DNA from 3 places in the Mesorhizobium sp. L48C026A00 genome. Region 3 is predicted to be linked to each of the others. Evidence: riboswitches for the same ligand, from Rfam matches in the RefSeq annotation. Region 3 holds a riboswitch; each other region holds the start of a gene.
The links. Region 3 has a riboswitch for cobalamin ahead of X738_RS56040 (DUF1636 family protein). Riboswitches for the same ligand answer to the same signal wherever they lie in the genome.
Positions count from the first base shown of each region.

Region 1: another riboswitch for cobalamin. It lies ahead of X738_RS71820 (ABC transporter ATP-binding protein); the one in region 3 lies ahead of X738_RS56040 (DUF1636 family protein).
Region 2: another riboswitch for cobalamin. It lies ahead of metE (5-methyltetrahydropteroyltriglutamate--homocysteine S-methyltransferase); the one in region 3 lies ahead of X738_RS56040 (DUF1636 family protein).

Region 1 is NZ_AYWU01000024.1:1,468-4,738, reverse strand. Features, by position in the region: gene X738_RS71825 (ABC transporter substrate-binding protein) at 1-474, opposite strand, end outside; gene X738_RS71820 (ABC transporter ATP-binding protein) at 471-1,283, opposite strand; cobalamin riboswitch at 1,371-1,575, opposite strand; gene X738_RS71815 (AraC family transcriptional regulator) at 1,841-2,671, shown strand; gene X738_RS71810 (bifunctional helix-turn-helix transcriptional regulator/GNAT family N-acetyltransferase) at 2,771-3,271, opposite strand, start outside.
Region 2 is NZ_AYWU01000063.1:2,504-5,774, forward strand. Features, by position in the region: gene X738_RS79710 (MFS transporter) at 1-764, shown strand, start outside; cobalamin riboswitch at 1,267-1,467, shown strand; gene metE (5-methyltetrahydropteroyltriglutamate--homocysteine S-methyltransferase) at 1,562-3,271, shown strand, end outside.
Region 3 is NZ_AYWU01000006.1:433,168-436,438, reverse strand. Features, by position in the region: gene X738_RS56050 (NADH-quinone oxidoreductase subunit A) at 1-251, opposite strand, end outside; gene X738_RS56045 (winged helix-turn-helix domain-containing protein) at 585-1,784, shown strand; cobalamin riboswitch at 1,814-2,016, shown strand; gene X738_RS56040 (DUF1636 family protein) at 2,055-2,489, shown strand; gene cobW (cobalamin biosynthesis protein CobW) at 2,486-3,271, shown strand, end outside.

The DNA.
Region 1 (3,271 bases), on a different contig from region 3:
CTTTTCGATGTCGCCGTAGAGCAGGTCCATCGAGGCGGCGGGGCGGTTGTTGTCGAGATGGACGCAGCTTTCCGTCAGCACCAGCGTCTTGACGCCGTGCGGCGCCAGCGTATCTGGCGTTACGTCGCCGCCCGGCTTCATGCCGTAATACCAGCCGGCGAAGAAGAAATCGGGCTCGACCGCGACCAGGTTTTCGAGCGTCGGATATTTCGGCGCAAGTTCCGGGATCGCGCCCTGCTCGGCCTTGAATTCCGGACCGACCTTGTACCATCCGGTGATGCCGGTCAGGCCGCCGATCGACGGTTGCAGCCCCAGAGCGAAGGCCATCTCGGCCATGTTCATATCCTGGATGACGGCGCGCTTCGGCGCGGCGTCGAACGTCAGCGGCGTGCCGCAGCTGTCGACTGTTACCGGGAAAGCGAAGGCGGTCTGGGCAAGCAGCATAGAGGCAAAAGACAGTGCGAGGCGTTTCACGGATGTTGCTCCTTGGTTGGATCAGAAGAGGCACGGTTCGGGACTTCGAACACCGTGAGTTCGCGGTCTTCGGTCGGATGGCGCAGCCGAAGCACCTCGACGCCGAAAATCTCGCGAATCAACTGCTTGGTCAGCGCCTCGCGCGGACGGGCGAGTGCCTGCAGGCGGGCCTCGTTCATCACCGCGACCCTGGTGGCAAATGGCGTGACCAGCGACAGATCATGCAGCACCGCCACGACGGTCATGCCAAGCTGCGATACGAGTTCGAGAAGTTCGCTGCGGGCGCGCGGATCGAGATGATTGGTCGGTTCATCGAGGAACAGGATTTTCGGCTCCTGGGCGATGGCGCGCGCCAGCTGGGCGCGTTGCCGCTCACCACCCGACAGCGAGCCGATCGTGCGGCCGAGCAGCGGCAGCAGGCCGGTTCTGCGAAGCGCTTCGACGACGACGTCGCGTTGCTCGCTCCTGCGTCGCCAGCAGGCATGCGGGACCCGCCCAAGTCCGACGTAGTCGATCACGGCAAGCCGCGGATCGGGCTGATCGGTCTGGCCGACGACCGCCATGTGCAGCGCCCGCTCGGCGGCCGGAAACGTCTCCAGCCGGCGTCCGGAAAATCTCACATCTCCCGCGCTCGGACGCAGCGTGCCGCATAGCATGCGCAGCAGCGTCGTCTTGCCGGCGCCGTTGGGACCGATGATAGCGAGGCGGTCTCCCGCCGCGACCGAAAGGCTGACCGCACTGACCAGGCGCTGGCCATTCGCCGTGGCGCTCAGTTCACGCGCTTCAAGAAGAGGCTGGCAGGCGTCCAACTTACCGTCACTTTCTCAATGGCGACGGAAGGAAGCTGGACCGGCCGACAAGACCGATGTCCACGTCTCCTCCCGGCACACCCCGTCCGGTCAACTCGTGCGATGGCAGGTCTCCTGGCTCGCGGGTCCTTGCGCCATCCTGCCTTCCCAGCCTTGCCGGCCAGTGGCATTTTCGGATTTTGCTCGCCGCTTACAGTTGCGGGGGCAGCCACGGCCTCGATCCGAAGATCTCACCGTGTTCCCTTTTCACCCCTCGCCTTTCGGCTTGGGGACCATCAGTCAGCCCCCCTAGTTTTCCGCCAATCCCAGCGCAATAAGTTTCCGGGGTTCGGAGTGCCCCGCGAGCAATGGTCTTGTCAGAACGAGCATACCGAATCTCGTAATGTAATAACGTTACTACTTAAAAGACAACGCCTGCTCCCGTCAAGCCCTTCGCCCAACGCCTTGGACTTGCCGACCACCGTCGCATTGCGCGGTGCGCAATTTCGATCAAACTGCCTCCACCAGGAAGCGATACCATGACCTGGCCAATGCGGAGTCCCACAGCAAGGAGCCATATGAACCCGACCGAGAAAGCGCTGTGGTTCGTCGAAAGCCATCTGCCGGAGGCCATCTCGCTCGACGATGTCGCCAACAGCAGCGGCGTGTCGCGCTTTCACGTGACGCGGGCTTTCGGTGCGGCGACCGGACGTTCGGTGATGGGCTACCTGCGTTCTCGCCGGCTGACCGAGGCGGCGCGCAGGCTCGCCGCCGGCGCACCGGACATCCTCTCGGTCGCGCTCGACGCCGGCTATGCCTCGCATGAGGCTTTCACCCGTGCCTTCCGCGACCAGTTCGGCACCACGCCGGAACTGGTGCGCGCGCAAGGCTCGCTCAAAAACCTCGATCTCGTGGAGCCGATCCTGATGGACCAGTCCTTCCTCGCCAATCTCGAGCCGCCGCGTTTCGAAACCAGCCGGCCGTTCCTCATCGCCGGTCTCGGCGAGCGCTACAGCTGCGAAACCAGCGCCGGCATTCCGATGCAGTGGCAGCGGTTCGGCCCCTATGTCGGCAACATTCCAGGCGAGGTCGGCGACATCGCCTATGGCGTCTGCGTCAACGGCGACGATGCAGGCAATTTCGACTATATCGCCGGCGTCGAGGTGTCCGATTTTTCGGACCTGCCGAAGGGGTTTTCGCGCGTACGCGTGCCGGCGCAGAAATACGCCGTGTTCGCCCATCGTGACCACATCTCGACCATCCGCCGCACGGTCAACACGATCTGGAACAAATGGCTGCCGGCCTCCGGGCACAAGATTGCCGACGCGCCCGAATTCGAGCGCTACGGCCCCGAATTCGATCCGCGCAGCGGCAATGGCGGGCTGGAAATCTGGATACCGGTCGGGTGAGGAACGGCCAGTTTTCAACTTGTGTTGGAGACTAGTGTCGAGGCGCTCCGCCTTATCTTGCCTTCTCCCCTTGTCCCACAAGGGGAGAGGGGAAAGACGCTACAAGTCCAAATTCCAGTTCTGGCCGACCAGATCCTTGCCGAAGGCGTGGTGGCGTTCCTGATTGGCCAGCTTGAACCCGGACGCCTCGTAGATGCGACGCGCTGAGGTGAGCACGTCGTTGGTCCACAGCGTCAATTTCTTGTAGCCCTTGGCACGGGCAAAGCCGATGCATTCCTCGACCAGCCGCCTGCCGATGCCGAGACCGCGCGCCGAGGGTTCGACATAGAGCAGGCGCAGCTTCGCCACCGCGTCCGACTGGCGCACGAGAAAGACCGAGCCGACGGCTTCCCCTTCCCGCTCGGCGATCCAGCTGCGTTCCCATTTCGGATCGTAGGATTTGACGAAGGCGCCGAGGATTTCGGCGACCAGCGCCTCATAAGTTTCGTCCCAGCCATATTCCTGCGCGTAGAGCAGGCCCTGGCGATGGATGATCCAGCCGATGTCGCCGACCTGCAAAGACCGCAGCATGTAAGGGACCCTGGGCTCTGCACTCTCGCC
Region 2 (3,271 bases), on a different contig from region 3:
GGGTCATTCGCGGTGCGTTCTTTATACTGGCGATCAGCTGCTTCTTTCTGGCATGGAGTGAGCACGTTTGGCTGAGCTGTCTGCTCCTCATGCCAGCCGGTGCGGCCTGGATTCAATCATTCTCGCTGTTTAACGTCACAGTGCAGCTTTCGGCGCCGCGGTGGGTGGTTGGACGCGCCCTGTCTCTCTATCAGACGGCCACATATGGCGGCATGGCGGCGGGAAGCTGGCTCTGGGGCGAACTGGCGGATGTCCAAGGTGTTTCGGGAGCCTTCCTCGTCGCCAGCGTGGTTCTTGTGATTGGGGGACTGATGGGGATCGTTCTGCGTCAGCCGGATTTCGAAACGCTCAATCTGGATCCGACCAACAAGTTCAGCGAACCGACGCTGCAACTTGACCTGCGGCCACGAAGCGGTCCGATCATGGTGATGGTCGATTATCGTATCGATCAGAGAGATGTCCCGGAATTTCTCAGTGTGATGACATCGTGGCGAAAAGCCCGGCTGCGAGATGGCGCCAGACAATGGGCGTTGCTGCGTGACCTGGAAAAGCCCGAACTATGGACCGAGTGTTATCACGTGCCAACTTGGGTCGAGTACGTTCGCCACAACAACAGGCAGACCCAGGATGACGCCGAAATCGTTGCGCGCCTGGAAGCGCTGCACCGTGGCGATTGCCCGCCCAAGACGCATTACAAGATCGAACGCCAAACCGTGCGCGTGCACGACGATTTGCCGCTCAGGCCTCACTTGGACAGGACTTGAGCTGGCCCGGTGGTTTGAGCCAGGTTAGCTTGAGCCGGTGGGCTGCGAACAGCAGTTCGAGACATTGGCCTCGATCACTTCGCAACAGGCCGCTGCACTTGGCCTCGGGTGCTCCCCTCGAAATCGTTGTGTCGTGTCACCGACGGCGGCACGGCCAAGACCTTCCACATGGGTAACTGCCTCGCCATTGAGGCGAATGTGGTCGCGAGCAGATCACCAACAAAGCGGTCGGAACCTCGGAGCCGAAGTGCGACGCCGAGGTGGCGTTCGCATGATGCGGGAAGCAGCACCAAGGCGCTTGCCGGTATGTTTGCCGCCGGCAGCCGACGAACTCCTATCCTCCTGGACAAGGGCGCCGTGCGTCATTGCTTTGATTTACCGGCCGCTCAAGGCTCCCACAGTTTTCGCTTTCGAGACGACCTTTGGGAAACATGCAACGGGAATTTAACATAACGACATAAACATTTCTTTATGCGGCGTTGACAAGGAAGCGAACTGCTGTAATTGTCTCCCGTGTCGTGGTTCTCCGTACGGCGCTGCCGCAGCGGAGCTAAGAGGGAAGCCGGTGCGATGCCGGCGCTGCCCCCGCAACTGTTAGCGGCGAGCCAACTCCACTCATGTCACTGAGGCGAAATAGCCTTGGGAAGACGGGTAGAGGCTATGACCCGCGAGCCAGGAGACCTGCCACGGCGAATTACGTCCACGGGCCGGGTGTCTCGGTGGCCGCTGCAGCCTGGCGTTCGTGCCGGCCTGCTAGCGCCTTCCTTGTCACCGACGCCCCAACCATCGGGGTTGGCATGACTGTCTCTCAGCAAATTCCTGTAGCAACGCTCGGCGTGCCGCGCTTCGGTCGTAAGCGAGAACTGAAATTCGCGCTTGAAAGCTACTGGTCCGGAAAATCTTCCGCTGGCGACCTTCTCACGACTGCGAAGGCGCTGCGTGCCGCTAGCTGGGAGGAGCAGCGCGATCGCGGCGTGTCGAAAATCCCGTCGAACGACTTCTCGCTCTACGATCATGTGCTCGACACCGCAGTCATGGTCGGCGCCGTGCCAGCCCGTTACGCCTGGAATGGCGGCGAGGTCCCACTCGACATCTACTTCGCCATGGCGCGCGGCAACCAAGGTCAGACGGAGGATTGTGGACAGCATGCGGCTCATGGGCCTAGTGTAACCGCGATGGAAATGACCAAGTGGTTTGACACAAACTATCACTACATTGTGCCGGAACTAGACGATGATCAGACGTTCGCCCTTTCGTCGACGAAGCCGGTTGATTACTTCCTCGAGGCTAAAGCGCTCGGCATTCACACACGCCCAGTCATGCTTGGACCGATCACCTTCCTCAAGCTGGCGAAATCGCCTGCCGAAGGATTCGATCCCATCGCGCTCCTGCCGCGGCTGCTGCCCGTCTACGAGCAACTCCTGCAGAGGCTGAAGCTGTCGGGAGCCGACTGGGTGCAGATCGATGAGCCAGCGCTTGTCCTCGATCTGAACCCCAACGAACGAGCTGCGTTCGAATTCGCCTATGGCCAGCTGTCAAAAGCCGCGCCCAAGCTGAAGATCATGCTGGCTACCTATTTCGGGCCGCTGGGAGACAATCTCGAAACCGCGGTTTCTCTGCCCCTGGCCGGGCTGCATATTGATCTCGTGCGCGCTCCCGAGCAGCTGGAAACGGTGGGTCGGCTCGCACCGAAGGATCTGGTGCTCTCGCTTGGCTTGATCGATGGCCGCAACGTCTGGCGTGCGAACCTGCCCGCCATTCTCGACCGCATCAAACCGATCGTCGCCGGCTGGCCCTTGGACCGCGTCGAGATCGCGCCTTCTTGTTCGATGCTGCATGTGCCGATCGACCTGCGCATGGAGACGGAAATCGACGCGGATATCAGGTCGTGGCTCGCCTTCGCGGCCCAGAAGACCGACGAGTTGGTGTTGCTGGCCCGGGCCCTGTCCCAAGGCAGGGATGCGGTGGCAGGCGCTTTGAAAGCGTCTGCCGAGGCTGCCGCCACTCGCGTGACATCCACGAAGATCCATGACCCGCTTGTCGAGGGGCGGATCGCCAGCATCGACGACAGCATGAAGCGACGAGAGAGCGCTTTTGCCGAGCGCTCCAGAGTCCAGGCCGGCACGCTCGGGCTGCCGCCGTTCCCGACGACGACCATCGGGTCCTTCCCGCAGACGCCGCAGGTATGCAGGGCGCGGGCCGCTCATGGGAAGGGCCAGCTGAGCTATGTCGACTACGAGACCTTCCTGAAGAAGGAGATCGAGGCTGCAATTCGCTGGCAGGAAGAGATCGGGCTGGACGTGCTGGTGCACGGTGAGTTCGAACGAAACGACATGGTACAGCATTTCGGCGAGCAGCTGTCCGGCTTCGCCTTCACCCAGCATGCCTGGGTACAAAGCTATGGGTCCCGCTACGTGCGTCCCCCCATCATCTTCGGCGACGTATCGAGGCGCAATCCGATGACGGTGCGCTGGTGGCAATTCGCCCAGTCGCTTACGGAAAAGCCT
Region 3 (3,271 bases):
GCCCACGGAAACAGGAAGGCCACTTCCAGATCGAAGATGATGAACAGGATCGACACCAGGTAGAAGCGGATGTCGAACTTCATGCGGGCATCGTCAAAGGAGTTGAAGCCGCATTCATAGGCGGAAAGCTTTTCCGGATCGGGATTGCGGTAGGCCACCAGAAAGGGTGCGGCAAGCAGCGCCAGGCCGACGACCAGCGCCACGCCGATGAACAGGACGATGGGCAGGTACGAACTCAACAATGCGTTCATGCTGCAGCTTTCCGTTGGCGGCCAATCCACTCTGATTACAGCACCGGACCCACTTGCGGAAGCGTGACAGTTTAACCACTGAACCGTTTTAGGAGGCGCTATGCTGCAACGCGGCGAGGGTTAGCGCAGGGCTTTCGGCGAAGCAAGTCAAACCTTGTTCAAAACACGGTGCTCGACGGCATATCCGGATAAACTGGTCCAATCCGCTCCTGTTTGATTTCCTTCACTTTTTACTCCACTTTTCTCTCCTGACATGGATACCGCCAAAACCCTGCTAGCATGGCGGAATCATCTCTCCCACCTTTGGTCGAACGCCGACAGAGTGCCGTCTGCATGAAGGAAAAAATCTCGCTCGCCATGGCCCGGCGCATCGCGCTTGCCGCACAGGGGTTTGCCGATCCTCGCCCTAACGGCACGCCCGATCGCCGCCATCTGGCCCGTGTGCTTGGCCGGACCGGTCTGCTGCAGATCGATTCCGTCAGCGCGGTGGTGCGTGCCCATTATATGCCGCTCTATTCGCGGCTTGGCCCCTACCCGCTCGCCCTGCTCGACAACGCCGCCGTGACGCGCAAGCGCAAAGTCTTCGAATATTGGGCGCACGAAGCCTCCTTTCTGCCGGTCGAGACCTATCCGCTGATGCGCTGGCGCATGGAACGGGCCGAACGTGGCGAGGAAATGTATAACGGGCTGGCCAAGTGGGGCCGCGAGCGCGCCGCCTACATTGAAGATATTTATCGCGAGGTCGTCGAACGCGGCCCGATCGCCGCTTCCGCCCTGGAAGGCCAGAAAGGCTCCGGCGGCTGGTGGGGCTGGAGCGACGCCAAGCACGCTTTCGAATGGCTGTTCTGGGCCGGCCGCATCACCACGGCGTCACGTCGTGGCTTCGAGCGGCTTTATGATCTGCCGCAGCGCGTGCTGCCGCCGGAAATACTTGCCCTGCCGGTGCCCTCGCCTGAGGATGCGCACCGCGAATTGCTGCGCATCTCCGCCCGCGCCCACGGCGTCGCCACAGCAGGCGACCTGCGCGACTATTTCCGCCTCTCTCCCGCTGATATCAAAGGCCGCATCGAGGAACTGGTCGACGGCGGTGATCTTTTGCCGGTTCGGGTCGAAGGCTGGAGCAAGCCCGCCTATCTTCACAAGGACGTTCGTTTTCCGCGCAAGATCGAGGCGCGCGCCTTGCTCGCTCCGTTCGATCCGGTTGTCTTCGAACGGACGCGTACGGAAAGACTGTTCGACTTCCGCTATCGCATCGAGATCTACACCCCTGCTGAAAAGCGCCAATACGGCTATTATGTGCTGCCGTTCCTGCTCGGCGAAAGGATCGTGGCGCGCATCGACCTTAGGGCTGACCGCCGGGCCGGCGTGCTGCGCGTCCATGCCGCCTATGCCGAGCCCGGCGCGCCGCCGCAAACCGCCGCCGAACTTTTTGAGGAATTGCAGTTGATGCAAGGCTGGCTCGGGCTCGAACGCATCGAGGTGACGCCTGCCGGGGATCTGGGTTCGGCTCTCGCCGACATTGCGGCGTCGTAGACGTGCGTTGACACGACTGCCTCCACAAGCCTAAATCCGGTTCAGACGGTCTCCTCTCGGCAAAGGGAGGAGCCAAGAGGGAATGCGGTGCGAAATCCGATTTCAAATCCGCGGCTGTCCCCGCAACTGTAAGCGACGAGCCAAGGCCGATAACCACTGGGAAAATCCCGGGAAGGCGGCACCAAGGCGATGACCCGCGAGCCAGGAGACCTGCCGTCTAGGACATAAGAATCCGATCGCCTGGCGGGTTTTCCGGGCAAGGAGCCTGATTTGGAACGCGACAGCAGTTTTTCGGCTGAGACAGCGGGCGTATTGTCCGGCGATGATGATGCTCTGGCCGACGTCACCGTGATCGTCTGCGCCTCCTGCCGTGACGAGACCGGCTCCGACGGCCATCCCCGCGCCGGCGAATTGTTGGCCGAAGATACGCGCCGCGCCGCCTCGGGCGAAAACATCCGTATCCGCAGCGTCGAATGCCTCGGCAACTGCAAGCGCCGCCTCAGCGCCGCTATCCTGCGCGACGGCTGCTGGAGCTATGTCTTCGGCGACTTGACCGTGACCAGCGGCGCCGATCTCATCACCGGCGCAAGACTCTTCGCCACCTCGACCGACGGCCTCATGCCATGGCGCGGCCGCCCCGATTGCCTGAAGCGCGGCCTCGTTGCCCGCATCCCTCCCCTCGACCTTTTGAAGGACCAGATATGACCACTTCCGTCTCGCGCGTGCCCTGCACCGTCGTCACCGGCTTCCTCGGCGCCGGCAAGACGACGCTGATCCGCCATCTGCTCGAAAACGCTGGCGGCAAGCGGCTGGCCATCATCGTCAACGAGTTCGGCGACATCGGCATCGATGGCGAGATTCTTAAGGGATGCGGCATCGACACCTGCCCTGAGGAAAACATCGTCGAGCTGGCCAATGGCTGCATCTGCTGCACCGTCGCCGACGATTTCGTCCCGGCGCTCGACCAGATCCTGTCGCTGACGCCCAGGGTCGACCATATCCTGATCGAAACCTCCGGGCTGGCCCTGCCCAAGCCGCTGGTCCAGGCCTTCCAGTGGCCGACGGTGAAGAGCCGGGTGACGGTCGACGGCGTCATTGCCGTGGTCGACGGACCGGCGCTGGCCGAAGGCCGCGTTGCCAACGACATGGACGCCCTGCAGGCGCAGCGCGCGCAGGACGAGACGCTCGACCACGACGATCCGGTCGAGGAGGTGTTCGAGGACCAGCTCGCCTGCGCCGACCTGATCATATTGTCGAAGAGCGACCTGATGGACGCCGCCGGCTCGGCCCGCGCCAATGCCGTCATCGGCAAGCACGCCGCCCGCGCGGTGAAGATCGTGCCGGCCTCGCAGGGCAAGGTCGATCCCTCCGTGCTGCTCGGCCTCGGCCTTGCCGTCGAGGACGACATCGAGAACCGCAAGACCCACCACGACGACGAGCTCGATCACGAGCATGACGATTTCGACTCGTTCGTCATCGACATTCCG